Regions from separate parts of the Gordonia polyisoprenivorans genome, predicted to be linked through region 2. Evidence: riboswitches for the same ligand, from Rfam matches in the RefSeq annotation. Region 2 holds a riboswitch; each other region holds the start of a gene.

Evidence for each region. A riboswitch is a leader RNA that binds a small molecule or an ion and turns the genes downstream of it on or off. The one in region 2 is predicted to bind S-adenosylmethionine.
Region 1: another riboswitch for S-adenosylmethionine. It lies ahead of J6U32_RS11945 (bifunctional o-acetylhomoserine/o-acetylserine sulfhydrylase); the one in region 2 lies ahead of J6U32_RS23425 (LLM class flavin-dependent oxidoreductase).
Region 3: another riboswitch for S-adenosylmethionine. It lies ahead of J6U32_RS25805 (aminotransferase class V-fold PLP-dependent enzyme); the one in region 2 lies ahead of J6U32_RS23425 (LLM class flavin-dependent oxidoreductase).

What each region holds. Positions count from the first base shown of each region.
Region 1 covers NZ_CP072203.1:2,644,401-2,654,387, reverse strand. Annotated here, with positions in the region: gene J6U32_RS11955 (MFS transporter) at 1-832, opposite strand, end outside; gene J6U32_RS11950 (cutinase family protein) at 926-2,656, opposite strand; SAM riboswitch class IV at 2,875-2,995, shown strand; gene J6U32_RS11945 (bifunctional o-acetylhomoserine/o-acetylserine sulfhydrylase) at 3,057-4,391, shown strand; gene metX (homoserine O-acetyltransferase MetX) at 4,416-5,564, shown strand; gene J6U32_RS11935 (Hsp70 family protein) at 5,627-7,177, opposite strand; gene J6U32_RS11930 (DUF3017 domain-containing protein) at 7,263-7,586, opposite strand; gene J6U32_RS11925 (bifunctional methylenetetrahydrofolate dehydrogenase/methenyltetrahydrofolate cyclohydrolase) at 7,583-8,473, opposite strand; gene J6U32_RS11920 (serine/threonine dehydratase) at 8,536-9,537, shown strand; gene J6U32_RS11915 (tRNA (cytidine(34)-2'-O)-methyltransferase) at 9,543-9,987, shown strand, end outside.
Region 2 covers NZ_CP072203.1:5,224,186-5,234,172, reverse strand. Annotated here, with positions in the region: gene J6U32_RS23435 (NAD(P)/FAD-dependent oxidoreductase) at 1-1,373, shown strand, start outside; gene J6U32_RS23430 (ABC transporter substrate-binding protein) at 1,384-2,343, opposite strand; SAM riboswitch class I at 2,551-2,637, shown strand; gene J6U32_RS23425 (LLM class flavin-dependent oxidoreductase) at 2,645-3,793, shown strand; gene J6U32_RS23420 (ABC transporter substrate-binding protein) at 3,793-5,421, shown strand; gene J6U32_RS23415 (ABC transporter permease) at 5,428-6,417, shown strand; gene J6U32_RS23410 (ABC transporter permease) at 6,410-7,294, shown strand; gene J6U32_RS23405 (dipeptide ABC transporter ATP-binding protein) at 7,291-8,892, shown strand; gene J6U32_RS23400 (LLM class flavin-dependent oxidoreductase) at 8,885-9,987, shown strand, end outside.
Region 3 covers NZ_CP072203.1:5,745,928-5,755,914, forward strand. Annotated here, with positions in the region: gene alc (allantoicase) at 1-808, shown strand, start outside; gene J6U32_RS25800 (hypothetical protein) at 830-1,261, opposite strand; gene J6U32_RS25805 (aminotransferase class V-fold PLP-dependent enzyme) at 1,258-2,562, opposite strand; SAM riboswitch class IV at 2,580-2,693, opposite strand; gene J6U32_RS25810 (isochorismate synthase) at 2,784-3,881, shown strand; gene J6U32_RS25815 (HNH endonuclease) at 4,447-5,736, shown strand; gene J6U32_RS25820 (hypothetical protein) at 6,182-7,012, opposite strand; gene J6U32_RS25825 (O-succinylhomoserine sulfhydrylase) at 7,034-8,233, opposite strand; gene J6U32_RS25830 (rhodanese-like domain-containing protein) at 8,230-8,643, opposite strand; gene J6U32_RS25835 (Rv0361 family membrane protein) at 8,640-9,134, opposite strand; gene J6U32_RS25840 (ABC transporter substrate-binding protein) at 9,255-9,987, shown strand, end outside.

The sequences.
Region 1 (9,987 bases), 2.6 Mb from region 2:
CCGGCAGGCCACCGAGAGTGGTCAACGTGGTGTTCAGATAGGTGTAGAACGCGAACATCCCACCGAAGCCCACAATGCCGATGAACAGCGTGAACCACACCTGCGAGCGGCGCAGGGCACCGAGTTCGGTGACCGGGTTGGTGACGCGCATGTCACGCAACGACGGAAGGCTGCGGATCAGGGCGGCCACGGTCGCCACACCGACGACGACGACCACCAGAAATGCACTGCGCCAACCGAAATGCTCACCCAGCCACGCGGCCATCGGAACGCCGGCGACATTGGCCACCGCCAGGCCGAGCATGACCTGCCCGATGGCCTTGGCGCGCCGGCCCGGGCCGGCAAGATGCGCTGCCACCAGAGCGGCGACCCCGAAATATGCGCCGTGCGGTAAACCTGCCACGAACCTCGCCGCGATGAGCAACCCGAAGGTCGGCGCGAGCACCGTCGCGACGTTGCCGACGGTGAAGGCGACCATCAGGCCGATCAGCAGTGTGCGCCGCGACATCCGGGCGGTGAGAGCGGCGATGAGCGGCGCACCGACCACGACGCCGAGCGCATACACCGAGATCACCGTCCCGGCGGTGGGCTCGCTGACATCGAGGGCTCCGGCGATGTTGGGCAGCAGACCCATCGCGACGAATTCGGTGGTCCCGATACCGAAACTGCCGAGGGCCAACGCGAGGATCGCCCAGCGCAACGATGACGGGCCACGAGAAACGATGTCGGACAACGTGATTTCGAGATCTTCGGACGCCTCCGACGGCGCCGTACCGGCGGCAGGCGTCGCGTCGGCGGTCACGGCGGAGGTGGGGTGGGCTGATCTCGACACGGGAGGCGCAACCACCACCCGTCCGGTGCGGATTCCCGTGTGGTCGGGTGAGTTCGTTCACACGGGTTCGTCGGACCGGAATCGAGACGTCCGTCACGGTGTGGCGGCAGCAGATTCCTTCGCCGACGAGGCGGACGGCACCGTTGTCTGATCCGGTGCGGAACCGCTCTCGGTCTCACCTGGCGACGGCGCGGAACTCTCCTGTGACGACGTTTCCGACTGCGACGACGTCGCGCCCGACTCGGTCGTCGAACTCGACTCCGGCGACGTGCTCGACGTAGGCGACACACTCGGCTCCGGCGACGTACTCGACATAGGCGCCACACTCGACTCGGGCGCCGGTGCCTGCGTTGCGCCCACAGCGCCCGCCTCCTCGCCCACAGCGCCCGCCCCACCACCGACAGCGCCCGCCTCCTCGCCCACAGCGCCCGCCCCACCACCGACAGCGCTCTGTCGGGACGCAAGCAGCGGCACCGCGACCTGTGTCGGGGTCGACAGCACCGTCGCACCCGCACCCGCACTCGTCGAACCCCTCGGCACCGTCGTGATGCCCTCGACGACGCGCGCCGCCCAGTACTTCACGAAATTGAGCGGCAATGCGACGATGCTCTTGCCGCTGGCCAGCAGTGCCTGCACTCCTTCTTCGAAGAGCTCACGGTTCCAGGTGAGCGCGCCGTTGATGGTGTTCTCGAAGGCGTAGAGATCCGGCAGGTACGCGCCGTAGCCCAGTTGTGGCAACGGCGGAAACCAGTCCATGACCCAGCGGATCGGTGGCTGGAAGTCGGCAAGGGTGATCCCGATGATGTCGGGTAGGCGGAACCGGTAGGCCACCAGGTCCGGGACCGACCAGTGCAGGCCCAGCGCGTCGACGAGGTTCTGGGCGAGGATGACCATCGATGAGGGCGAGGCGATCGTGCAGGTCTGCAGCGACCCGCTCTGCGTGCACGTCATCGGCTCGTTCGCGCCGTTCATGTACCAGGTCGTGCCGGTGCCCGGGAATTGATACATGTGAAACGGATACTGACCGTGCTTGACCCAATAGCCGAGGAGGGCGTCGAGGTCGCCGATGGGGTCATGGAACGGATCGGGGAGATCGCAGATCGGATCGCCCGCGATGCAGTAGGTGGTCACCGGCAGGCCCCCGTAGTCGGTGACCGCTCGGGTTCCGGACATGGTCAGACCGGGGATGATCCCGACCAGGGTCGCCTCGATCCCCTGTCCCCACAGCGTCGCCGACATCCGCGGATCGGAGTAGAGCTCTCCCGACACCGTGCGTGCACCGTCGGAATCGGTGGTGGAGATGACGTAGGTCGAGCCGTCGTCCATGGTCACCGACCGATTTGCCCCGATGTCGGTGAGCACGTCGCCGGCGATCCGCGCCCCCTGCGAGTAGCCGGCGATGACGATCTTCTTGTCGGCACCGCACTGCTGCTGGTACGCGGCGACGGCCTGCTCCAGATTGGCCGACCCTTCGGCCTCGCTGGCGTTGTATCCGACCGACCCGAGCGGCCAGATGGTCGCGGAGTAGGGCACCTGCTCGATCTCGTAGGCGCCCGCGCCGGAGTACGGACTGTCCGGCAGCTCCTCCCAGTGGGCGCCGTGCCCGGTGTAGCGCTGTTCGATCCCGACGAGATACGAACCGTCGGAATTCCACGTGCCGCCGACGATGAACACCCGACCGGGTTGACTGCACGCCGCCGCTGTTTCCGCCGACGCGACCCCGTGACCCCAGAATGCGGCCGCGATGAGCGCCACAGTCGCGGCCCCGACCACTCCGGTCGAGATGCTGCCGCGGAGCGAGGCGAAGGAAGGTGAGAGCCGCATCGGACACGTCCTTGGGCGAGGGAACCGTGATGGGGCAAGAGTAGGCAGACGGCGCGGCCGATTCCGGCCGATCCGTCGAGATCAGGACGCGATTGGTCCGTCCGGGCGACACCCGCCGCCACGCCCGAACCGACTCCGACCGTTTCTGTCCAGCACGCAAACCAGGCTGAGCAGGAGGGTTCTCAGCCGCCGACGACCGTGTTATATCCTTGTCGCCAGGTCATGAGTATCAGCGTCAAGCCCCGGCTCGCTGATCGGCAACCCTCCAACCGCGGTGGGGTGCTCCGGGTGATGACCGGGTTGTGGGATCGCGACGAGCATCCCCGGCAAGCGCGGGTCCGAAGGTCGGACCCCATCAGGGTCACCACACCCTGCCGACCGCAGAAAGTGATCTATTCTCATGTCTGACGTAGCCAACGACGGCACGGATGCCCAGAACCCAGCCGACGACTGGAGTTTCGAGACCAAGCAGATCCATGTGGGCCAGTCGGCCGACGCCGCCACGAACGCTCGTGCACTGCCGATCTACCAGACCACGTCGTACGTCTTCAACGACACCACCCACGCGGCCAACCTCTTCGGCCTCGCCGAGCCGGGCAACATCTACACCCGCATCATGAACCCCACCCAGGACGCCGTCGAGCAGCGTGTCGCCGCGCTCGAGGGCGGTGTGGCGGCACTGTTGGTCGCGTCCGGTCAGGCCGCCGAGACCTACGCCATCCTCAACATCGTGGAGAACGGCGGACACGTCGTGTCGAGCCCGCGTCTCTACGGCGGAACCTACAACCTCTTCCACTACACACTGCCCAAGCTCGGTATCGAGGTGAGCTTCGTCGAGGATCCCGAGGATCTCGATTCGTGGCAGGCCGCGGTCCGCGACAACACCCGGGCCTTCTACGGCGAGTCGATCTCCAACCCCAACAACGAGATCCTCGACATCGAGGGCATCTCCGAGGTCGCCCATCGCAACGGCGTGCCGCTGATCGTCGACAACACCGTCGCCACCCCGTACCTGCTGAACCCGCTGGCCCACGGCGCCGACATCGTCGTCCACTCGGCGACCAAGTACATCGGTGGGCACGGCACCGCGATCGGCGGCATCATCGTCGACGGCGGCACCTTCGACTGGCGGGTGCAGCGTGACGGCCAGGATCTGTTCCCCGGCTTCACCACCCCCGACCCCAGCTATCACGGTGCGGTGTTCGCCGACCTCGGTGCGCCGGCCTACGCGCTCAAGGCACGCGTGCAGTTGCTGCGTGACACCGGTGCGGCGATCTCGCCGTTCAACGCCTTCCTGCTCGCCCAGGGACTGGAAACCCTGAGCCTGCGCGTCGAGCGCCACGTCGCCAATGCGCAGCGGGTCGCGGCCCATCTCGCCGATCACGCTCAGGTCGAGTCGGTCGCCTACGCCGGTCTGCAGTCCTCGCCCTGGTACTCCCGTGGTCAGAAGCTCGCCCCCAAGGGGCAGGGCGCGATCATCGGCTTCGAGATCGCCGGTGGCGTCGACGCGGGGAAGCGCTTCGTCGAGGCGTTGACGCTGCACAGCCACGTCGCCAACATCGGTGACGTGCGGTCGCTGGTCATCCACCCCGCCTCGACCACCCACAGCCAGCTGACCCCCGAGGAGCAGCTCGCTGCCGGTGTGACCCCCGGCCTGGTGCGCCTGGCCGTCGGTATCGAGGGCATCGACGACATCATCGCCGACCTCGACCAGGGTTTCGCGGCGGCCAAGTAGTTCGAGGACAGGAGTACAACACCCGTGTCGGTGAGTATCGACCCCCAGGCGTCCACGACGCATCAGCCCGAGTGGGAACGAGTTCCCGACGGGCAGATGGTCCGAATGCGTTTGGGGTCGTTGTCTCTCGACAACGGGCAGCAACTCGACGACGTCACCCTGGCGTTCCAGCGCTGGGGGACGTTGTCGCCCGCACGTGACAACGTGATCCTCACGCTGCACGCCCTGACCGGCGACTCGCATGTGACCGGCGCGCCCACCGACGAGCATCCCTCGCCCGGGTGGTGGGACGGCCTGATCGGGCCGGGAGCTGCCATCGACACCGACGAATGGTGCGTCATCTCCGCCAACGTCCTCGGCGGCTGCCGTGGGTCGACGGGCCCGTCGTCGCCGGATTCGCAAGGGCGGCCCTGGGGTTCACGCTTCCCCGACATCACCGTGCTCGATCAGGTGCGCGCCGAGGCGGCCCTGCTCGATGCCCTGGGCATCCGGGGAATCGGCGCGGTACTCGGCGGCTCGATGGGCGGCGCGCGTGCGCTGGAGTGGGCGATCGAGTACCCCGATCGGGTCCGCAGCGCCCTGGTGCTGGCGGTCGGCGCCCGCGCGACCGCCGATCAGATCGGCACACAGACCACCCAGATCGCGGCGATCACCTCCGATCCCAACTGGCAGGGCGGGGACTACCACGGCACCGGGCGCTCCCCGATCGCCGGCCTCGGAATCGCCCGACGTATCGCCCACCTCACCTACCGATTCGAGGGTGAACTCGACGAGCGGTTCGCCAATGCGCCTCAGGCGCAAGAGAATCCGCTCCTCGGCGGCCGCTACGCGGTGCAGAGTTATCTCGAGCACCAGGCCGACAAACTGATCGAGCGCTTCGATCCGGGCAGCTATGTGGTGCTCTCCGACGTGCTGAACCACCATGACGTCGGCCGCAACCGGGGTGGTATCGCCGCCGCCCTCGCCTCGTGCACCGTTCCGACCATCGTCGCCGGCATCGATTCGGATCGCTTGTACCCGTTGCGGTTACAGGCAGAAATCGCCGAAGGTCTCGGCAACTGCGTCGGCGGGCTCCAGGTGGTCCGGTCCGACAAGGGCCACGACGGATTCCTCACCGAGTTCGATGCGATCGCCGATCTCCTCAAGCGCACCGTGGATCTCGCCCGCCGCTGACGGACCTCGCACCGATACACCACCCCGCCCACGCGCCCACAGGCGTCGTGGGCGGGCGTGTCTCAGCGGGCAGGTGTGGTGGTGGTCGTCTGCGCCGAATCCCCCGCATCCGGGGTCGGCGAGGTACTCGACGCCGACTGGGAGGGACGGATTCCCGGAGCCGTCGTCTGCGGCGCCACGATGCTGGGGATCAGGTCGGGTGGGATCAGACCGGACGGGATCGGAAGCGTCGGATACGGAGTCAGCGTGGGTCCGGACGGGGTCGTCGTCGACGGTGTGGTCGTCGCCGGCGGCGTGGTGGTGTTGGGCACCAGCGTCAGGGTGGTCGTCGACGTCGTGAGCGGGAGTTCGGTCGTCGCCCAACTCGGGAGTTGCTCATGCCCGGCGGGCTCGGTGGCCGACGGCGCCGCGACCGAGGTCATCACCGACGTCGTCTGGTGATGCGACGTCGTCGTGAATCCCGAGTCCCGAGTGGTGTCAATGGTGTGTGCGTCGGCCGTGCGCGTCGGAGAGGGCAGCGGGTCGGCGTCGTCGGTCACGGTGGCTCCGACGGCGACCGCCGCCATCACGATCGCGCCGATGATCCCGGCCACGATCGCCACCGGTACCGCCGACCAACTGCGCGCCCGGCGGCCACCGATGAAGGCCAGTCGGGAGGTGCCGGCCTTGCCGGCCAGCATTGCCGCACCGGTGGCCGCGGCCAGTTCCGGCGACCCCGGGGTGAGGAGGTCGAGTCCGGCGTCCGGCACGATCCGCCGGGTGACCGGCAGGTTGGCCAACCCGCCGACCAGCACCGCTGCGTCCGGAGCGTGACCACGCGACCGGAGGTCGGCGAGATAACGGGCGAACACCTCGCGCGCCTCGTCCACCATCGGATCGGCGACCTGCTCGACCGTCGCCGAGGTCAATGGCACCCCGGCCAACGCCGCCGGCGAGCCCTGCCCCACGGTGGACGCAGCCGGGGCGGACGAGGAATCGGCGACCTCTTCCTTCGCGGTGCGGCAGGCGCTGACCAACTGGGCACGCTGACGCTTGGTGCGGGCGCCGGCGTCGGCCCCGTCCACCTCGGCCGCGATGTGGTCGGCAAGCGCCTCGTCGATCCGACGGCCACTGAGCACCGTCGACCGTTCGATCGCCTCGACACGGCCGGCGGCGGGATCCACGGTGTAGAGCGACACGCCGGTGTCGCCGCAGTCGGCGACGACCACCGAGGAGAACCGACCGATCTGTCCGGTTCGGGTCAGGAATTCGGCGACCGCCTCTTCGTCGGAGCCCAGGTGGATCTGTCGGCGTGTCCCGGATCCGCCCGAGCGCAGGCGACGGCGTTGGGTTGCGGTCCGCGCCGCCACCCCGATCGGGCCGACGCGCAGGTCGGCGGCGCGGGCAGCGTCGAGCATCAGGTCGATGCCCGCGTTCACCCGTCCCACCGAGTCGAGCCCGTCGGTGGGATCGACGTCGAAGACGCGCGCTTCGAGCGCGGTGCGACCTGCCTCGTCGTGCGTGAGCAGGACGTAATGGATCATGCCCTCGCCGACGGAGACACCCAGCGACGTGGTGTCGCCCGGTCTTGCCTGGTCGTTGATCTCGAACGTCGAACTGATGTCAATCCCCACTTAGTGTTGCTAACAATCGCTCCGCTCAGCGGAGTTCGAGTGTCGGGTCGGTACCCCGAATGTCACGCTTTGGTCACCAGTGTAATCAATCTGTGCCCAACGGGTCGATCGACGTCGCCAGCCAGAGGATCAGCGCTCCGCTCGACGCCATCGCCGCAACATCGAAGAATTTGCCCCTGACCTGCAGCAAACCCGCTCGCGGGGTGGGGATCAGCGCGCGCAGGAGCGCGCCGAACAACAACGCCGCGCCGAAGACGAACGCTCCGCGACGCCAGCGATCGAACAACACGAGTGCCGCGGCGGCCACGACACCCAACAGCACCAGCAGGTAGGGAATCTGTACCGCGTAGGCGCGCACCCGTCGGACGTGGCGCAACCGCTCCACCCGTTGAGGGGCGCCGCCGGTCATCGCGAACGGGTCCCGACGGAGCCGTCCGCAGTGAGCGCCGCGAGCTGAGCCTCGGCGCGTTCGACGACGTTCACCAGCAAGAAGGCGCGCGTGAGTGGACCGACCCCGCCCGGGTTGGGCGAGACATGCCCGGCCACATCCCACACGTCGGGCGCGACATCGCCGCGCAGACCGTCCTCGGTCCGGCTGACACCGACGTCGATCACGGCGGCACCCGGCTTGACCATGTCGGCGGTCACCAGGTGCGGCACCCCTGCCGCCGCGATGACGATGTCAGCGCGGGCCACCTCGGCGGCGAGGTCGCGCGTACCGGTGTGGCACAGGGTCACGGTGGCGTTCTCACTGCGCCGCGTCAGCAGCAGACCGATGGGCCTGCCGATGGTGACGCCGCGGCCGATGACGGTGACCCGCGCGCCCGCGATGTCGATGCCGTAGCGCCGCAGCAGGTGGATGACCCCCCGCGGCGTACATGGCAGGGTCGATTCCTTGCCCAACACGAGTCGGCCGAGATTGATCGGATGAAGGCCGTCGGCGTCCTTGGCCGGATCGATACGCTCGAGCGCAGCATTCTCGTCGAGGTGTTTCGGCAAGGGGAGTTGGACGATGTATCCGGTGCAGGCGGGGTCGGCGTTGAGTTCGTCGATGGCCGCGTTGAGGTCCTCGGTCGTCGTATCGGCGGGCAGATCCTTGCGGATCGACGACACCCCGATCCGCGCACAATCGGCGTGCTTACCCTTGACATAGGACTGCGACCCGGGGTCGTCGCCGACCAGGATGGTGCCGAGTCCCGGGGTGATTCCCGCGCCGCGCAACTTCTCCACTCGTGCGGCGAGATCGGTGAAGATCTCATCGCGGGTGGCCTTGCCGTCCAGTCGTATCGCGCTCACGCCGACCATTGTTCCATTCCGTGCCACGCCGACTCGCCCGGCCGGGCCGGTAGCCTGCGCTCATGTCGCCCGCAGCACCCGATCCAGACCACGCTCACGCTGCCACTCCCGGCGCCATCACCGCTGCCGATGTGATGGCCGCTCGTGCACGACTCGCAGGCCGGCTGCGGCGGACTCCCCTGCTCGAGACCACGCTCGACACGGTCGGCGGGCCGGTCGATGTGGTGTTCAAACTCGAATACACCCAGCTCGGTGGCTGCTTCAAGGTGCGCGGCAGCCTCAACGCGGTGCTCGACGCCGACGCCCGCGATGCTCTGCCCGAGGCCGGGGTTCTCGTGGCCTCCGGCGGCAACGCCGCCCTGGGTGCGGCGTGGGCTGCCCGGCTCGTCGATGTTCCGGCAACCGTGGTGGTCCCCGAGACCGCACCGGCGGTCAAGGTCTCGGCGCTGCGTTCACTCGGGGCGACGGTGCGGCTCATCGGCACTCGGTATCAGGAGTCCGCCGACGCCGCCGCGGCGCAGGCCGCCGACTCCGGCGCACTGCTGTTGCACGCCTACGATCTGCCGACGATCGTGGCCGGCGCGGGCACCATCGGCCTCGAGGTGGCCGAGGACCTCCCGGGACGCAGGTTGCAGACCGTTGCCTGTGTCGGCGGCGGCGGCCTGCTCGCCGGGCTCGCCGCCACCCTGCGGCCCGGTGACCGGCTCATCGGGGCCGAACCGATCGGCGCCTCGTGTCTGCATCAGGCCCGAACGGCCGGAGAGCCTGTCACGGTCGAGTTGGACAGCATCGCAGCGGATTCGCTGGGTGCGAGTCGGGTCGGTGGCATCTGCTGGGCGACCATCGCCGACCGGGCCGTGGACTCCGTGATCGTCGACGACGCCGACCTCGTCGCGGCCCGCCGGATGATGTGGGACCGCTTCCGGATCGTCATCGAGCACGGCACGGCCACCGCCGTCGCCGCGGTCACCACCGGCGCCGTCGAACCAACGGCCGATTCCACGCTCTGCATCGTCCTGTGCGGGGCCAACACCCGGCTCGACGACCTGCACCCGGCACAATGACTGCCATGTTCCGGATCATGTTCTACCAACCGTGTATCCCGCCCAACACCGGCAACGCGATCCGGCTGTCCGCGAACACCGGATGCGAGCTGCATCTGATCGAGCCACTCGGGTTCTCGATGTCCGACGCCCAGGTCAAACGAGCCGGCTTGGACTACCACGAGATGGCCACGGTGACAGTGCATCCCAACCTGGTCACGGCCTGGACGACACTCAAGCCGCAGCGCGTGTTCGCGTTCACCGCACATGCGCAGCGTTATCACACCGACGTCGACTATCGTCCCGGCGACGTCCTGCTGTTCGGCCCCGAGCCGACGGGACTGCCCGAGGAGGTTCTCGGCGAGCCGGAGATCACCGACCGCGTCCGCATCCCGATGCTCGCCGGCCGGCGCTCGCACAATCTCGCGAACGCGGCGAGTATCGCGGTCTATGAGGCATGGCGGCAACAGG
Region 2 (9,987 bases):
CCACCGCTGCCGCATCCTCCGCGGAGACCGGCCGCCACCGCGTGGTGATCATCGGCTCGGGCTTCGGCGGGCTCGCCGCGGCCCGGCGACTCGCCCACGCCGATGTCGACGTCACCGTCATCGCCCGCACCACCCACCACCTGTTCCAGCCGCTGCTGTACCAGGTGGCCACCGGCCTCATCTCGCAGGGCCAGATCGCCCCGCCGATCCGGGTCATCCTGCGCAATCAGCGCAACGCGCGGGTCGTCCTCGGCGACGTGGAGAGCATCGACCTCCAGCAGCGCAGGGTCACCTCACGCCTCCTCGACCGCGAACTCATCACCGGTTACGACAGTCTGATCGTCGCCGCGGGTGCCGGCCAATCCTATTTCGGCAACGACCATTTCGCGGAATTCGCGCCCGGTCTCAAAACCATCGACGACGCCCTCGAACTCCGCGGACGTATCCTCGGCGCCTTCGAACAGGCCGAGTTGTCCACCGATCCCGACGAGCGCGCCCGCCTGCTGACCTTCGTGGTGGTCGGCGCCGGTGCCACCGGGGTGGAGATGGCCGGGCAGATCGCGGAGATGGCGGCCAAGACGCTACGCGGCGCGTTCGACTCCATCGATCCGACGCAGGCGCGGGTCATCCTGCTCGACGCCGCGCCGTCGGTGCTTCCGCCGTTCGGGCGCAAGCTCGGGGGGCGGGCCGAAAAGCGTTTGCGCTCACTGGGAGTCGACGTCCAACTGGGATCGATGGTGGTCGACATGGACTACGATGGGCTGGTGGTCAAAGACCCCGACGGCACCACCCGACGCATCGAGAGCCAGTGCAAGGTGTGGTCGGCGGGTGTCGCGGCCAGCCCACTGGGCCGCCATCTCGCCGAGCGGAGCGGAGCCGAGACCGACCGCGCCGGCCGGGTCCGGGTGCAGCCCGATCTCAGTCTGCCCGGCCACGCCGAGGTGTTCATCGTCGGCGACATGATGGCACTCGACGGGGTGCCGGGCCAGGCTCCGGCGGCCAATCAGTCCGCGCGGTACGCCGCCGACACCATCACCGCTCGGCTCAACGGCAGCCTGCGCGCCCGAAAGCCGTTCTCCTACTGGGACAAGGGATCGATGGCGACGGTCTCGCGGTACTCGGCCGTCGCCAGCGTGCCGATCCCCGGCACGTCACGGCACATCGAGTTCTCCGGTTACCTCGCCTGGCTCGGATGGCTGTTCCTGCACCTGATCTACCTCGTCGGATTCCGCAACCGCTTCACCACGCTGATCGATTGGCTCTTCGCGTTCACCTCGCGCAGCCGCAACCAGCTCGCGGTCACCGAACAGCAGGTGTTCGCGCGCACCGTGATCGACCGGCTCGAGGAGATCGAGGAACGCGGCGCCGCCTGAGGCGGCGCGTCTACAGTTTCGCCAACGCCGGCGTCAGCTTGTCGACCGCCCACGGCACCGAGTAGATCGTGGGCGCGCTGAACGCCGCCGCGGTGTCGTTGGTGAGGAACACCGTCGTGCCGCGGCGCACCGCGGGCAGCGAATCCCAGCCGGGTATCGCATCGAAGGCCTCGGGCCCGCCGACCAGCGGCCAGAAGATCAGCAGGTCCGAAGCGAAGATGTCGATACGTTCGGCAGACACGACCGTGCGTGCGCCGCCGGGCGCGAGCCCCTTGACCGCCGGGTCGAGAACCAGGCCGAGTTCGGCGAGCAGTTTCGCGGAGGGGTCGGTGTCGCTGGTCACCACACCGAACTGATTCTGCGGGGTCAACTGTCCGAAGGTGAACGTCTTGCCCTGGCTCGCCGGGTATTTCGCCTTGGTGGTCGCGATCTGCTGCTCGACCTCGGCGACGGCCTCATCGGCCTGCTGCTGCTTGCCGAAGATCCGGCCGGCCGTCGTCATCACGTCCTGCCAACTGTCGGTGACGGTGTTCTTGGCCATCACCGGAATCGTGGGGGCGATCTGCGTCAGGCGGTCGTAGGCCGCACGGTCGGGCAGGTATCCGGCGAGGATGACCTGCGGGGCGAACCGAGCGATCGCGGCGACGTCAGGGGGACCGGCCTCCACGTCGTAGGTGACGATCGTCGACGAGTGCTCCGGCGTCCAGGCGAAGCGATTGTTCGGGCCCGAATACCCCTGCGCGAGGAACTCCGCCGTGATCGGGACCCCGAGGCGGATCAGCGAATCCGACCACGCGCCGCCGAATGTCACGACCTTGGTCGGATCGCTCGGAATCGTCGTCGATCCGTACTGGTGCTCAACGGTCACGGTCCCACCCGTGGATCCGGCCGGATCGTCGGGGGACGAACATCCGACAAGGGCGACGAACATCAGGGTCAACAGGCCGGCGAGGACTCCACGAACACGCATCTCGTTAGGTTAGGCTAAATCGCCGGTATCGGACAAGACCGACATGGGCGTTCCGACGACGCGGCTCGTCCTCGACGCCGTGCGGGCGTCCGGGTTAATCCCATGGTGACCGAAAGTATGTGCCGCATACACGCCCGAACGCCGTCGACGCACCCGGGTGACTCCTGACTTTCTTGCCGTGCGCCGCGCCGCCGACCTACCGTGAATCGACCATCTGGAGCGACCGAGAGACCCGGCTCGTCGACGTCGCAGCAACCCCCCAGAGGAGGGTGCTAACGCCGGGATCGATGGGAGTCGGCTCGTGCCATTTCATGACCATGCCCCGTTGTCGGTGCTCGACCTCGCACCGATCAGTGAGGGCTCCAATCCTGCTGCCGCACTGGCAAATACAATCGATCTCGCGCAGCACGCCGAGCAGTGGGGCTATCGCCGCTACTGGGTCGCCGAACATCACTTCGTCGCGGTGGCCGGCTCCAACCCGGCCGTCCTGATCGGTCACATCGCCGGTGCCACCACCACCATCCGGGTCGGGTCGGCGGCGGTGCAGGTCGGCCAGACGACCGCGGTCTCGGTCGTCGAGTCCTTCGGACTGCTCGACGCCTTCCACCCCGGCCGCATCGACCTGGGTCTCGGACGCTCCGGTCAACGGCGCGCGGAAGCGGTCACGGCGACACCGAAGGCTTCGACACCTGCGCCGCCCCTGCCGAGCATTCCCGGCCCGAGTCGCGTCGTCGACGGTGTGGTGCTCCCCGAACCATTCGATGTGTCGGCGCTGCTGGCGAATTCGCGCCTGGCACGCAGCTTCGAGGTACTCACCCAACCCGGTGCGCAGACCCCGGACTTCGCCGAGCAGGTCGCCGACATCGCCGCACTGCTCGAGGGCACCTATCGCAGCCCGTCCGGTTTCGAACTGCATGCGGTGCCCGGTGAGGGCGCCGACGTCGAGCTCTGGATCTTCGGCAGCAGCAAGGGCCAGAGCGCCCAGGTGGCCGGCGCGCGCGGACTTCCGTTCGTCGCCAACTACCACGTGAGCCCCGGGACCACGCTCGAAGCGGTGCAGGCCTACCGCGCCGCCTTCCGGCCGTCGGCGGTGCTCGCCGAACCGTACGTGGTGGTCTCGGCCGACGTGGTGGTCGCCGACGACGACGACACCGCACGCCATCTCGCCTCCACTTACGGGCACTGGGTGTACAGCATCCGCAGCGGCCACGGCGCCGTCGAGTATCCGGATCCGGCCACCGCGCCACCACTGGCCGACGAGCAGCGCGCACTGGTCGCCGACCGCCTCGAGACCCAGTTCGTGGGCAGCCCCGACACGGTCGTCGAGCGTCTCGCCGCACTCGGAAAACTCACCGACGCAGACGAACTCGTCATCACCTCGGTCACCCACGATCACGGTGACCGGCTGCGCTCGCACGAACTCCTCGCCAAGAAATGGGGCCTCATCTGATGCGTGGCATCACCACCACCGTCGCCCGTACCGCGACGGCAACCGTTGCCGCGCTGGCTGTCTTCGGTCTCGCCGCATGCGGCGGGGGCTCCTCGCAGTCCGAGGACGCCGGCCCGCCGGTCTCCGGCGGCACGCTGCGCTACGGCCTCTCCGACGCGCCCACCTGCTCCGACCCCGCCCAGAGCGCCACCAACCAGACGATCTACGTGACCCGTCAGATCGTCGACTCACTGACCGACCAGGTACCCGGGAGCGGCGACCTGAAACCGTGGCTGGCGCAGAGCTGGGAGGTCAGCCCCGACGCCAAGACCTTCACCTTCCATCTCAAGCCCGACGTCACCTTCAGCAACGGCACCCCGCTGACCGCCGACTCGGTCAAGAAGAACTTCGACGCCATCGTCACCACCCTCGGCGGCGCCAAGGCGCCCTTGGCCGCAACCTATCTCAGCGGCTACACCGGCACCACCGTCGTCGACCCGTTGACCGCACGGGTCGAGTTCTCCGCGCCGAACGCACAGTTCCTGCAGGCGACCTCGACCCCGCAGCTCGGCATCCAGGCCGACGCGACCGTCGCCGCCACACCCGAACAGCGGTGCCAGGGCACCAACATCGGCTCCGGGCCGTTCGTCTATTCCGCATGGCAACAAGGCCGTTCGGCCGCCCTGCGCAAACGCACGGGATATCAGTGGGGCTCGGCGGTGTTCACCCACACCGGCGATGCCTACCTCGACGGGATCGACTTCACCGTCGTCCCCGAATCGGGTGTGCGCACCGGGTCGCTGGGCTCCGGTCAGCTCGACGTCATCAGCGATGCCCTCCCCAACGACAAGGCACAGATCTCCTCGGCCGGTGGCAAGGTACTCACCGCGGTGAACCCCGGTGTGCCGTTCGGCCTGCAGCCCAACGTCTCCCGTGGAGTGCTCGCCGATGAACAGGTGCGCACCGCGCTGCTCCCGGCGATCAACCGCACCGAACTCGTCGACACCGTGCTCGACAAGGACTTCCACCCGGCGACCGGGGTGCTGGCCGCCAACACCCCGGGGTTCCATGCCGAGACCGCGGCGCTGACCTTCGACGCCGCCAAGTCCAGGCAGCTGCTCGACGCCGCCGGCTGGCGGCCCGGCCCGGACGGCATTCGCGTCAAAGACGGCCGGCGCCTGGCGTTCTCGATGCTCTACAGTCCGGTGTTCGCCGGCAACCAGGCGATCCTCGAACTCGTCCAGCAGCAGCTGAAGAACGTCGGCGTCGACATGGCGCTCGACGTCGTGCCCGCGGCCGAGGCCACCGTCCGACAGAACGCCGGTGACTACGACGCGATCTACTACAACGTGACCCGTGCCGACGGGGATATCCTGCGCACCCAGTTCGGGTTGACCACCCGAAACCTGAACCGGCGCGGTCCGATTCCCGCGCTGGATACGGCACTGGCGCAGCAGCAGAGCACCACCGACACCGCCGCTCGCAACGCGGATCTGGCCACCGCCCAGACCCAGATCATCGAGCACGGACTGTTCCTGCCGACCATCGAACTCTCGCAGGCCATCGGTACCGCGAGCACCGCACACCAGGTGTCCTTCGACGCCTCGGCGCGCCTGCAATTCCACGACACCTGGCTCTCGGGTCGGTGACCGGCGATGATCCGCTATCTCGCGATCAGAATCGCCTCGGCCATCGGGGTGCTGTGGGCGGCATTCACCGTCGCCTTCGTCATCCTGATCCTGCTGCCCTCGGATCCGGTGTCGATCGCGACCTCGGATGCCTCGATTCCCGCCGACCCGGCGGCCGTCGCCGCCCTCAAAGCCCGCTATGGCCTGGATCGTTCGGTGTGGCAACAGTATTGGTCGGCGTTGACCGGCGCGCTGCACGGTGATTTCGGTCTGTCGATCTCCCAGGGTCGCCCGGTCACCGACGTGATCGCCGACGCCCTGCCCGGCACCGTGGCGCTCACACTCACCGCGGTGGCGCTCGCCGTCATCGGTGGGGTCGGACTCGCGGTGCTCGCGACCTGGACCCGCTCGACACTGCTGCGTCGGGTGCTGCTCTCCATTCCCCCGCTGGTGGTGGCGCTGCCCACGTTCTGGGTGGGACTGGTCCTGTTGCAGGTCTTCGCCTTTCGCCTGCCGTGGTTCCCGGCATTCGGGGACACCCGGCCCGGGTCGATCGTGCTGCCGGCGGTGACGTTGGCCATCCCGTACGCCGGGGTACTCGGACAGGTCCTCATGACCAGCATGACCGCCACCGATGCGGCGCCGTTCGTGCAGACGGCCACCGCGAAGGGTGCGAGCCGCGGGCGCGTCATCACCCGACACATCCTGCGGGTCTCGTCGCTGCCGGCGCTGACGGTGGCCGGCGTAGTCGTCGGCAACCTCCTCGGCGGGGCGGTCGTGGTCGAGACGGTGTTCTCCCGGCCGGGTGTGGGCAAGCTCGCCCAATCCGCCGTCCTCGCACAGGACATCCCGGTCGTGTTGACGCTGGTGACCCTCTCGGCGCTGGTCTTCGTCACCATCAACCTGCTCGTCGACGTCGTCTACCCGTTCCTCGACCCCCGCATCCTCAGCGGTGCACGCCGACGGAAGCCGACGGTGCGCGACAACGACTCCCGGACGGAGCTGATCAATGTCTGACTCATCCGACACCAGTGTGTCGGTGCCGTCCTGGTCGTGGAGTCCGACGGCGGTGCGGCCCGCGGCGGTGTGGGCGTGGCTGCGGTCCAATGCGGCGGTGACCGTCGCGGTGATCGTCCTGGCGCTCGCCGTCGGATTCGCCGTGGCCCCGGGCTTGTTCACCGGGCGAGACCCGCTGCTGGCCGTGCCCTCGGAGAAACTCTCACCACCGAGCGCGTCGCACTGGTTCGGCACCGACAACCTCGGCCGCGACGTCTACGCGCGATTTGTCCACGGGGCGGGTCTGTCGCTGACGGCGACCATCGGTGCCGTCGGGGTAGCGCTGCTCATCGGGGCGATCCTCGGGTTGGTCGCGGGTACCGCAGGGGCCATCGCCGACGGGGTGATCATGAGGGCCATCGACGTGATGCTCGCGGTCCCCCAACTGTTGCTGGCCCTGGCCATCGTCGCGGCCCTGGGGTTCGGCACCACCAAGGTCGCGATCGCGGTGGCGGTGGTGCTCATCGCGAGCTTCGCGCGGGTCATGCGGGCCGAGGTGCTGCGGGTCCGTCACGCCCCGTTCGTCGAGGCGTCGCGCGCCTTCGGGGTCCCGGCCCCGGTCGTGCTCGTGCGGCACGTGTTGCGCAACTCCTACGCCCCGGTGCTCGCGCTGGCCGCCGCCGAATTCGGGATGGCGATCCTGCTCATCTCGTCGCTGTCGTTCCTCGGCTTCGGCGCGACCCCGCCGACCCCCGAATGGGGATCCCTGATCTCCGACGGCCGTGACTATCTGGCCACGGCCTGGTGGATGACCACGCTGCCGGGACTGGCGATCGTGGCCGTCGTTCTCTCGGCACACACCGTCGGACACCGTATCTCGGCGGGAGATCACCGATGAGCCCCGTGTCCGCCATCCCTGTCCTCGACGTGACCGATCTGCATGTGGCATACCGGATCAACGGCGCCGAGACCGAGGCGGTCCGCGGTGTCGATCTCACGGTGGCGCGAGGCGAGACCGTCGCCGTGGTCGGGGAGTCCGGCTCCGGGAAATCATCGGTGGCGCACGCGATCATCGGACTCCTGCCGCGCACGGCGCACTCCACGGGCCGCGTACACCTCGGAGATCTGCGGATCGATGAGCTCGGCTCCCGCGCCATGAACCGGATTCGGGGCGCACGGATCGGCCTGGTCCCGCAGGACCCGGGCACTGCGCTCAATCCCGTGCAACGCGTGGGCGATCAGGTCGCCGAAGTGCTGCGAATCCACGGTCGCGCCGCCCGCAAGACGGCGCGTATCCACGCGCTCGAGCACCTCGCCGACGCCGGCATCGACGATCCGCAGGTGCGCTACCACCAACTACCGCACCAACTCTCGGGCGGACAGCGGCAACGTGTGCTGATCGCGATGGCGATGGCGTGCGAACCCGAGCTGATCATCGCCGACGAACCCACGAGCGCTCTCGACGTCACCGTTCAGCGCCGCATCCTCGATCATCTCGCCGCCCGCGCCGCCGATACCGGCACCTCGATCCTGTTGATCACCCATGACATCGGGGTGGCCGCCGACCGTGCCGATCGGCTCGTCGTCATGTCCGGCGGGCAGATCGTCGAAAGCGGCTCGACAGCACAGGTTCTCACCGAGCCTCGCCATGCCTACACCCGGCGACTGATCGCCGACGCACCGGCACTCACCTCGGGCACCCTGGCCGCACCCCGCGACGACGGGGCGCCGATCATCGCACGCGCCGACCACATCTCGCGGTCGTTCCGGGTCGGCCGCGGCAACGGGTTGACCGCCGTCGACGACGTCTCGTTGGCGGTGCGCGCCGGGCAAACCCTGGCGGTGGTGGGGGAGAGCGGGTCGGGCAAGACGACCACCGCCCGCATCCTGGCCGGGCTGGAGACCCACGATTCCGGCGTCGTCGAGGCCGGTGACCGTCGCGGCGATGTCGGCTTCGTCTATCAGAACCCCTTCTCGTCGATGAACCCGAAACTGACTGTCGAACAGATCATCTCCGAACCGCTGCGCGGGGTCCCCCGAGCACAGCGCCGGCGTCGCGTCGACGAGCTCCTCGCGGCGGTCGCGCTCGAACCGGGTTATGCGCGCCGGCCGCCCACCGCGCTGTCGGGTGGTCAGCGGCAGCGGGTGGCGATCGCGCGTGCCCTGGCCACCACCCCGAAGCTGCTCATCCTGGACGAGCCGGTCTCAGCGCTCGACGTCACCATCCAAGCGCAGGTCCTGCGGCTGCTCGCCGATCTCCAACGCCGCCACGGCATCGCCTACCTGTTCATCTCGCATGACCTGGCCGTCGTCCGGCAGGTCAGTCACCGGGTGGCGGTCATGCGTGCCGGCCGGATCGTCGAGGAGGGGACGGTCGAGGACGTCTTCGACAATCCGCGCCACGACTACACCCGTGCGCTCCTCGCCGCCATTCCCGGACGGGGCCGTACCGCCGGTTCCGCCACCAACCTCCCCAAGGAGTCCGCTCATGCCTGATCAGATCCACCTGGCCGTCGCGTTGTCCGATGCGGGCTGGCACCCCGGCGCCTGGCGTGAACCCGGTGCGCGTCCCACCGAACTGCTCACCGGTCGCTACTGGGCAGATCTGGTGCGCGAGGCCGAATCCGGTGCCCTCGACCTCGTCACCATCGACGACGGACTCGGATTGCAACGCGACGACCATCTACGCCCCGACGACCGGACCGATCGGGTCCGTGGCCGGGTGGACGCGGTACTCGTCGCCAACCGGGTGGCGCCCACCACCCGTGCGATCGGCGTGATCCCGACGGCGATCACGACCCATACCGAACCGTTCCACACCGCCAAGGCGATCGCCACCCTCGACTACGTCGCGCACGGGCGCGCGGGAGTGCAACTGCGGGTCGACGGTTCGGCTGCCGATGCGCGGCTGTTCGGCCGTCGTACGCTGCCCGACCTGGTGCCCGGAGATCCCGACCCGGTGATCATCGAGGCCCTGTTCACCGAGGCCGCCGACTACGCCGAAGTACTGCGCCGACTGTGGGATTCGTGGGAGGACGACGCCGAGATCCGCGACGCCGCCACCGGTCGCTTCATCGATCGCGACAAACTGCACTACATCGACTTCGAGGGCGAGTACTTCAGTGTGCGGGGACCGTCGATCACCCCGCGCCCGCCGCAGGGGCAACCGCCCATCGCCGCACTCGGACACAACAGTTCGGCCTACGACCTGATCGGCCGGGTCGCCGACCTCGGATTCGTCACCGCCTCCGACGCGACCGCAGCGGCTGCGACCGTCGCCGAGATCGACGCCGTCCGGGTGTCGGCGGGGCGCGCCGATCCGGTGCGGGTGTTCGACGATCTACTCGTCATCCTCGGCGACACCGACGCCGAGGCTGCCGCCCGCGCTCGGCGACTCGACGAACTCGCCGGAACCGAATTACGCAGTGATGCACCGATCTTCGTCGGCACCGCCACCGGGCTCGCCGACCTCATCGAGGAGCTTGTGCCCACCGACGCCGACCCCGGACGAGCGCTCGCCGGGGTGCGGCTGCGCCCAGCCGTGCTGCCCGACGACCTGCTCGCGATCACCGGCCACCTGGTCCCGGAGTT
Region 3 (9,987 bases), 520 kb from region 2:
AGTCGATCAGGCGATCGTGCGGCTCGGCGCGCCGGGTGTCATCTACGGCGTCGTCGTCGACACGGCGTGGTTCAAGGGCAACTATCCGCCGTTCATCTCCGTCGAGGCCGCCGCCAAGGAGGGCGTCGTCTCCGTCGACGAACTGCTGACCGACACCGAGTGGGTCACCATCGTCGAGAAGAGCCCCGTCGACGGCGACACCCGCAACCCGTTCCGGGTCGACGCGAAGGATCGCTTCACCCACGTGCGTCTGACGATGCATCCCGACGGCGGTGTGGCCCGATTCCGGGTCCATGGGCGCGGCGTACCCAACCCGCACTTCTTCCGTTACGGCCATTTCGACCTGGCCGCGTTGGAGAACGGTGGCCTGATCACGGCCTGCTCCAACATGTTCTACAGCTCGCCCAACAACCTGCTCATGCCCGGCCGTGCACGGCACATGGGCGAGGGCTGGGAGACCTCGCGTCGGCGCGACGACGGCAACGACTGGGTGCAGGTACGCCTGGCCGGACAGGGCCGGGTGAGCCTCGTCGAACTCGACACCAGCTACTTCCTGGGCAACGCGCCCGGCGCGGCAATGGTCCGCGGCCGCGACGGCGAGGACGGCGAGTGGTTCGAGGTGTTGGGCCGCACCGACTTACAGCCCGACACCCGGCACCGGTTCGTCATCGACCTCGACCGGCCGATGACCGAGGCGCGCATCGACGTCTACCCCGACGGCGGGATGGCCCGACTCAAGCTGTACGGCCTGCTGACCGACGAGGCGCAGACCGAACTCGTTGAGCAGTGGGAGCGCGGCGAGGCCTGAGCACGACTGGTCGCCGGGATGTCAGGCCGCGCGTCGCTCCGCGAACGACGGCAACACCAGCTCGCGCACGCGGTGACTCGTCGCCGAACCGTCGAGTGGCACCAGGATCACCGCGTCGGCGACCTCGGCCGCGTAGATGTCGCGGATGAGGGTCACCAGACCGCTCGGCGTACCCACATAGCGGACGGTGCCGCCGTTGATCTCGTCCGGAATGTGTGCGACCGCCGCCCGCGCCGACGCGGCGCTGGGCGCGATCGCCACCTCCACCTCGAGTGCGACGGAGAAGTTCGCGGTGTCGCGGGTACCGGCCCGCAGCAGCGAGCGGGCCCGCTGGGCGTCACGCAGCGTGGGTCGACGGACGACGATGGCCGACGGCTCGGCGGGAACGTCGTCGGCGAGCGCGACGCGCAGCGACGGCCGTCCGATGCTGATGCGATCGAGTTCGATGGTCATGCCGGGTTCCCTCCGGGTGAGGTCGAGATGAGTTGTGCCAGAGCGTCGATCAAGCGGTCGATGTCGGCGGCCCCGGTGCCGAGGCCGAAGCTCGCGCGCACGGCGCCGTCGGGGTGGCCGAGGCGAGTGAGGATCGGGTGGGCGCAGAACTTTCCGTCGCGCACGCCGATGCCGTGTTCGTCGCTGAGATATTCGGCGACGGCGCGCGGTGCAATGCCGTCGACGCCGAACCCGGCGATCCCGACGCGATCGGTGATGTCGTCGAAGATGCGGAGTGCCTCGACGCCGTCGATCCGCGCGAGACCGTCATCGAGACGGCAACGCAATTCGTGTTCGTGCAGGCCGATCGCCTCGAAGCCGATCTCGGTGATCGCCTCGCAGGCCGCGGCGATGGCGATGGCGCCCAACACATTCGGAGACCCTGCTTCATGCCGCGCGGCACCGGTGTGCCAGGCAGTGGCCGCGCAGTTCTCGTCGGGCCCGTCGACGACGCTCACCTGCGCCGAGGCGCCACCGCCGGCGAGATACGGGTCGGCGGCGTCGAGCCAGTCCGTTCGTCCGATGAGCACTCCCGCCCCGAACGGCGCGTAGACCTTGTGACCGGAGAACACCAGGTAGTCGATACCGTGGCTGACCATCGACACCGGCCGGTGGGCGACGAGTTGGGCTGCGTCGACGAGGATGCGCGCGCCGTGTCGGTGCGCGATGGCGGCGAGGCGACCGATCGGCAGGACCTCGCCGGTGACGTTGGAGGCCGCGGTCACCGCGAGCAATGCCGCGGGAGCCGCGGCCAGTTCGCATTCGAGCGCGACGAGGGTGTCCTCGATACCCGGACGCGCGGTCACGATGCGGGCCGTCCCGGAGTCGCGCGAGACCCACGGCAGGAGGTTGGCGTGGTGCTCGATGTCGAAGACCACAACGTCGCCGGGGGTGCAGTGGGCCGCCAGATTGATCGCGTCGGTGGTGTTGCGGGTGAACACGACGGTGTCGTCGGCACGCCCACGCACGAAGCGCCGCACCGTCTCCCGGCACTGCTCGTAGCGACGGGTGGTGACCTGGGACAGATGGCCGGCACCGCGGTGGACACTCGCGTACTGGTGCAGCGACGCGGCGACGGCGTCGGCGACCGCGGTCAGGGCGGGGGCGCTCGCCGCATAGTCGAGATTGGCGTAGGCCACCTCGTTCCCGTCGGCGAGCGGCACCGGCTGTCCTGCGCCGACGACCTCGGCCAGCGGCTCGCAGGACGACGGATCTGCGCACACGGTGGCGGCGACCGATGCGGGGGTGGCGACAGCAGTCATCGAAAAATCTCCTCGGGAATCCACGCTTGCCGTGTCCGGGTGGTACACGGCCAGGTCGTCACCCGGAGCACCCCACCGCGGAGGAGGGTTGCCGACCAGCGAGCCGGGGCTTGTCACTGGCACTCATGACCTGCACCAAGGGTGACCTATCACGTCCGAGGGTGTCAATTTTCACTCAGCGTGGGCGAAATCCCGGCGCCGTCCGGCGCTAGGTTGGTCGGGTGAGCGGCGAACCTGTGGGAGATGAGGGAACGGGGCCTGCCCCGTTCGTGTTGTCGCGTCCGCACGGAGCGGTTCGGGCCGAGGGCGTTGCGCGACGGTTCACCGCGGTCTCCGACGCCGCCGAGGCACTGCGATCCGGTGCGGTGGCGTCGGTGGTCGGCGCACTCCCGTTCGACCCCGCCGATCCGGCCGCGCTGTTCGCACCCGAGCGATTGCATCGGGAACAGGCGCTCGGTGGGCGCGCCCCCCTCCGTCATTCACTGACCCACTTCGTCGAGATCCCCAACGCCGCCACACATCGGGAGCGGGTGCGCCGGGCGGTGGCCGCCATCGATGCCGGCGACCTCGACAAGGTGGTGCTCGCGAGAACCGTTGGTGCGGTGCTTGATTCACCGGTCGAGATCGGCGAGCTCCTCGAGGCGCTGGCGCACGGCAATTCCGAACGCAATGCGTTCGTGGTCGACACCGGCCACTCGTGGCTGCTCGGCGCGAGCCCGGAGTTGTTGCTGCACAAGAGCGGCCGCGAGGTCACCTGTCATCCGTATGCCGGTTCGGCTCCTCGCTCGTCGGACCCGGAAGCCGATCGCGAAGCCCGGGAGAAACTCGCCGCGTCGGACAAGGATCATCGCGAGCACGCGTTTGTCGTCGAGCATCTGCGTGAACGGTTGGCGCCGATCAGCGACGAACTCTCTGTCGCGACCCGACCTCAGTTGCTTTCCACCGGCGAGATGTGGCATCTGGCCACACCGATTCGCGCCCGGCTCACCGATCCGGATGTCGGCGCGCTCGACCTGGCCCTCGCCCTGAGCCCCACCCCCGCGGTGTGCGGAACACCGACCGACGCTGCGGCACAGTTCATCCGGGATCACGAGGAACCCCGTGGACTCTACGCCGGCGCCGTCGGCTGGGCCGACGCACACGGCGACGGCGAGTGGATGGTCACCATCCGTTGCCTCGAACTCGACGCCGACCGACAAACCTTTCGCACGTGGGCCGGCGGCGGCATCGTCGCCGACTCCGATCCCGAAGCCGAACTCGCCGAGACCACCGACAAACTGCTGACGGTATTGCGGGCGTTGGGAATCGACAACCGCTGATCAGCAGGCCTCCTCCCCCGGCGGTCGAGGCTTGCTCGAGTAACCTTCCCCATCGGTGGCCCAGGCGCACCCCCGTACCTGGACATACCCGCCCCATCGACGATCCAGGCCCCCGCACTCGAGCAGCCCTCCCCATCGACGGTTCCATGCGCACCACCCCCGTACCCGAGCAACCCCTCCCCATCGATGATCCAGGCGCACAACCCCGTACTCGAGCATCCCCTCCCCATCGACGGTCCATACGCACCACCCCCGTACCCGAGCATCCCCTCCCCATCGATGATCCATACGCACAACCCCCCGTACCCGAGTCATCCCCTCCCCATCGATGGTCGAGGTGCACGGCGCCCCAGGCGCCGGGCCTCGAGACCCGGCGAGATGACAGGTATCGCAACCACATCCATCGACTACAGCAAAAACCGCGCCCCTACCACACCCCGCCGACAGAAAAGCATCGCCGAAACACGTTGTCCACAAGCAGAATTGACCAAAATACCCCTTGCATCGAACACCCTGGCGAGGTACACTGGACCCATCACACCGATCAGCCACCGAGGAGGGGCCCATGATCGAATCCACTACAGTCCTTGACGCGCAAACCGTTGACGCCGAAGCAATCTTCGCCACCATCGTCACCCAACTCAGCGACCTGCAATGGAATCCCGACATGACCGGACCCCAAGCCTTCGGCGCCATGAAACAAGTCCTACTGTTGCGCAATCTGGTCGATCACCACGCCACGTCGCTCACCGGCGAACTGGATCGGTTAGAGGTGGCCGACCACAAAACCACCCGACTTCGAGAATTGTTGATCAGCATGGGCTTCGCGCCCTCGGTCGCAGGTCGATATGTGCGGATCTCGGCCACCACCGATGTGGAACTCTTGCTCGCGCATGCCGCTGACGGCTCCATCTCGTCGGAGCACACCGACGCCATCGTCCGCGGGCTGGGCCACATCGACACCCGCTCCCCCGAACCTTTGGACACCGTCCAACGGTGTGAATACCTGCGGAAACTGCTGTCGCACTGCTTCGCCGGATTCACCCCCGCCGAGATCAACCTCTACGCGCGGCAACTCGGAAACGAATTGGCGGCCGACACACCGGGCGGGTTACCTGCCGCCGAGGACAAGAACATCAACTCCTACACCGACCGCATCACCGACGACGGCCGGCTGGAGATCTCAGCGAACCTCGACATCATCGCCGGCGAGAAAACCCGCACCCTGATGGAAACCCTGTCGGCGCCCAAGCCTCAACCTGATGGGTCCCCCGATCCGCGCACGCCTGAGCAGATCTGCGCCGCCGCGTTCGAAACGATCGTGGAGTTGGCGGCACAAGGACTAGCGGACACCACCTTCTCGGCGAAACCGACCAACGGGTTGTTGTGGACGTGGTCGGCGGACAACCCCGGGCTCGGCGGGGACCTGCAGAACATGGGTCCGATCACCGAAGCCACCGCAAAAATGCTGTCGTGTGACACCACGATCACCAAGATCATTCTCAATTCCGACGGTGTACCCCTCGACGTCGGACTCAAAGAGCGCTTGTTCACCCCTGGCCAACGCAAAGCGTTGGTGGTGCGGGATCGTGGTTGTATCAAATGCGGTGCCCACGCCGGACGCTGCCAGGGACACCACGTGCGGCACTGGGCCGATGGTGGTCCCACCGACCTGGACAACGGATGCCTCCTGTGCACCAGCTGTCATGACGATGTCCACCACCACGGCTGGGACATCATCATGGGCTTCGACCGACACCCCTGGCTGATCCCACCCGCCAGCATCGACCCGCAACGACGACCAGTGCCGTCGTATCACCGACGCACTATGCGACTCGACGACGCCGCAGCCTGACCTACCCTGCCCCACTACCTGATTTCCCGCACCCGGCATCGCCGGGACCGCATCTGTTGTTTGAGAACTCCATAGAGAAATCACCACCCGATGGTCGAGGTGTCGTGCCCGTGGCCCGGAAGCCTTTCGACACAAGGGGTCTCGAGGCTCGTCGCTAGCGCTCCTCGGCACCTCGACCACCGGGATGGGAACGGTCCCCCCGATGGTCGAGGTGCGAGCCGCGTGCGGCGAGCCTCGAGACCACCTGCAGCAGAGCTAGAACCGAACCACCATGGACCAGAAGCCGCTCAGCACAACAGTTCTCGAGGCTCGTCGCTGGCGCTCCTCGACACCTCGACCACCGGATGGGCGCCTTCCCCCGCTGGTCGACATTCGTCGTCAGAGGTGTAATGCTCCGGGCGCCCGTCCACCCGCGCCACGGGGAGCGCGTCGGCGGCTCGGCGAATCAGTGTCGACGGTTTTTCTCGTCGTCGGCCAGCGCTCGACGAAGCTGGTCCGCCATATCCGGTCGGAACCTCGACATCTGCATCGCCGCGATCGCCTGCGCTCCGACTGTCGTCACGCCGAGTTCCGACACCAGTCGCCGGATTGCGTCCTCCTCGGATTCCGCACATTGCATGAGCGAGAGAACATCTGCCGAACGATCGAGCGCTGTCACCCAGGCACGCAACACCTCTGATCGTTCCTGCCTCTCGACCCCAGGATCCGGTCGTGCCCGGCGCCCGCGTGGTGAAGGCGCTTCGACGACCGGTCCATCCCACTCGAAGAGTCCGTCCGGGAGCGAGGCATGCTCGGTGAGCTCGACTTCCGACGATCCCGAACCGCCGGACATCGAAAGCCGCACGATCACCCCGGTCGACCCGTCGATGGAAATCTCACCGTTCTTCCCAGAGCGGTCCCCCAGCACCACCGCCCAGGCGCGACGGTCACCGACATCCAATGCTCGTGGCTCGTCGCGAACGACGACGTCACGACTCATACTGTGCAGCAATGAGTTCTGACCGAGCAGCTGCAACGGGCTGACCCCGCGACCGAGTATCGGCAACCTGATGTCGCCGTCCAGCAGCGTCATGTGGCCATCAATGCGCACCAGCGATCTGTCGCGACCGCTGAGATACACCGGCTCACCATCGATCTCGATACGCCACCGATTGGTCGGAGCGTGCCAGAACCGATAGGACTCGTCGAGTTCGGTTCCGCGATCCGAGCCAAGAGATCTGAGGACACCCGAGACCGTCACCGAGCCGGACGCCGCATTGCGCCCGACCAGTTCCACCCACGACACCCCCACGCCGAGCTACCCCAGCGCCTGATCCAGATCCGTCAGCAGGTCATCGATCCCCTCGAGCCCCACCGAGAGCCGAACGACGGAGTCGCTCAACCCGATTGCGGCGCGCCCATCCGGCCCCATGGCCCGATGTGTGGTGGTCGCCGGATGCGTGATCAGCGACTTGGAGTCACCGAGGTTGTTCGAGATGTCGATGACGCGCAGCGCGTTGAGGACCTCGAAGGCACGCTTCTTGCCGTCGATGCCGTCGCGATCGTTGAGTTCGAAGGTCACCACCGTGCCACCGCCGGACATCTGCGCGGTCGCCAGCTCGTACTGCGGGTGCGAGGTGAGGAACGGGTACTTGGTCCACCGCACGCGCGGGTCGGCGTCCAGGAACTCCGCGATCCGCAGCGCCGAGGCCACCGAGGCGTCGACGCGCAGCTTCAGCGTCTCGAGTCCCTTGAGGAGGGTCCACGCGTTGAACGGCGAGAGCGCAGGTCCGGTGTGGCGCATCAGGGTCTGCACCGGCCCGTCGATGTACTCCTTGGTACCGAGCACAGCGCCGCCCATCACCCGCCCCTGGCCGTCGATGTGCTTGGTGCCGGAGTAGACGATGACATCGGCCCCCAGGTCCAGCCCCTGCTGCAGTAGCGGGGTGGCGAACACGTTGTCCAGCACCACCTTTGCTCCTGCAGCGTGCGCGAGCTCGGAGACCTTCGCAACGTCGACGAGGCTCTGCATCGGATTCGACGGGGTCTCGAAGAACACCGCATCGGCTGGCGTCGACAACGCCTGCTCCCACTGCTCGAGGTCTTCACCGTCGACGAAGTCGGTGTGCACTCCCCACCGGGGCAAGATCTCGTTGGCGACGACGAAGCACGAACCGAACAGACTGCGTGCGGCGACCAATCGGTCGCCGGCCTTCAGCAGCGCACCCAACGACACGAAGACTGCGGCCATCCCGCTGGCGGTGGCGAAACACGCCTCGGCACCCTCGATCAGCCGCAGCCGCTCCTGGAACATCTCGACGGTCGGATTGCCGTACCGCGAGTAGACGAAGCGCTCGTCCTCACCGGTGAACGCACGCTCGGCGGCCTCGGCCGAGTCGTAGACATAACCACTCGTCAGATACAGCGCCTCGGAAGTCTCGAAGAAACCCGACCGATCGAGCCCGCCCCGGACCGAGAGTGTCTCGGCCGAAACCCCCTCCGGCAGACCTCGGCTCACGACTGCCTCCACGGAAGGTCGAGGGCACGCCAACCCTTGGAACCACGGTGATCGAATTCGTCGAGCGGCCCCTCGAAGCCGTCGACGACGTTGTACGCCTTGGCGACACCGTCGGCGGTGGCCGCCTCGGCGGCACCGATCGAGCGATGCCCGGAGCGGCAGAGGAAGATCACCTCGTCGTCGTCGGCGATTCCCGCGTCACGCAACTCGGCGATGAATCCCTCGTTCGGGCTGCCGTGGGGAAAGGTGTTCCACTCGATGAAAAGCGGTTGCTTGCCAAGGATTTCGAGGTCAGGAACGCCGACGAATGACCATTCGGCGCGAGTGCGACAGTCGACGAGTTTGGCCTTGGGGTTCTGCTCGAGCTTCTCCCACGCCTGCGTAGGAGTCAGATCTCCGGCATACGTCATGGCTTGCACACCTTCCAGTTCCCGTCTTCCCGAATCGCGGCAACCTTGGTCGTCTGCGTCTGGTCGGATTTCTTGTCGAAGTGCCAATGTACCGTCGCGGTCGCCCGGTCACCGGACACCGTCACGTCGCTGATCGTCGGAATCACGATCCGCCCGTTGGTCTCCAGTGATTGCCGGTTCTGCGTCGCGAACTCAGGCTGCGTCGGAAACCCTGCCGAGTTCAGGTCGGCACCACAGGTGTGCTCACGAAAAGCCGTGTAGTCGACGTTGTTGCGCGCGGTGTAGAGATCGTTGATCGCGTACTGCACCTTCGCCGAGTCACTCGCTCGGTCCTCCGCCGGACGGAACACGTACGAGAGCGCGATACCGCCGGCCGCGAGAACAACGACCACGAGGGCCACCCAGAACGGCCACGCGTTGCGCCATGACGGGGTGACCGGCTCGTCGGGGACGACATCCGCCTCGGCCCGCTTGGCTGCGCGTTTTGCCATGTCGGCGAGTGTATCGACGCAATCGCGACACGAAGTGGGCGCCCTCGGCCGGCCGTGCCGCCGGTCACACGTGGTTAAGTGAGGCTATCCAAGGATGCAGAATCCGACGAAGGAGACATCATGGTGCCCACCCGACCGGCCCGATTCGCTCGCCGACATCGAGGCCGACGCTCCGGCGTCGCGATCGCCGGGCTGGCACTCAGCGCGGCGGTGGCGCTGGCGGGCTGTAGCGCTCCCGCCGAGGATTCCGCGGCGTCGAGTGCACCTGCGCCCGAGGCCGGAGCGCTGCCGGTCACCATCGAGCACAACTACGGCTCGACCACCATCTCCACTCCGGTGACCCGCGTCGCCGCGATGGGGGTGGGCGACGGCGACACCCTGCTCGCGCTCGGCTTCCAGCCGGTCGCCATGGCCCCGTTCGGTACGCCGGCGAAGGTCCGGACCCCATGGACGGAGAAGCTGCTCGGCTCCAACGAGCCGGTGTCGCTACCCGAGGCCTCACAGCAATTCGGCAACGAGATCGCCAAGGCGCTGTCCACGAATCCCGATCTGATCACCGCCGTCGGCGCCGCGCCCACCAAGGAGCAGTACGACAAGCTCGCCGCCGCGGTCCCTACCATCACCCGGCCCGCGAACTACCCGGATTGGCAGGTGCCGTGGGACGTGCAGGCCACCGAGATCGGGCGGGCCGTCGGCCTCCCACGCAAGGCCACCGAGACGATCAACGCGACCAAGAAGCACGTCGCCGACCTGGCCGCAGCGCATCCGCAGCTCAAGGGCAAAACCGCGGTCGCGGTGACCGCCTCGCCGGACGGCACCATCTCGATCTTCGGGCCCGGCGACGGCCGCGAGC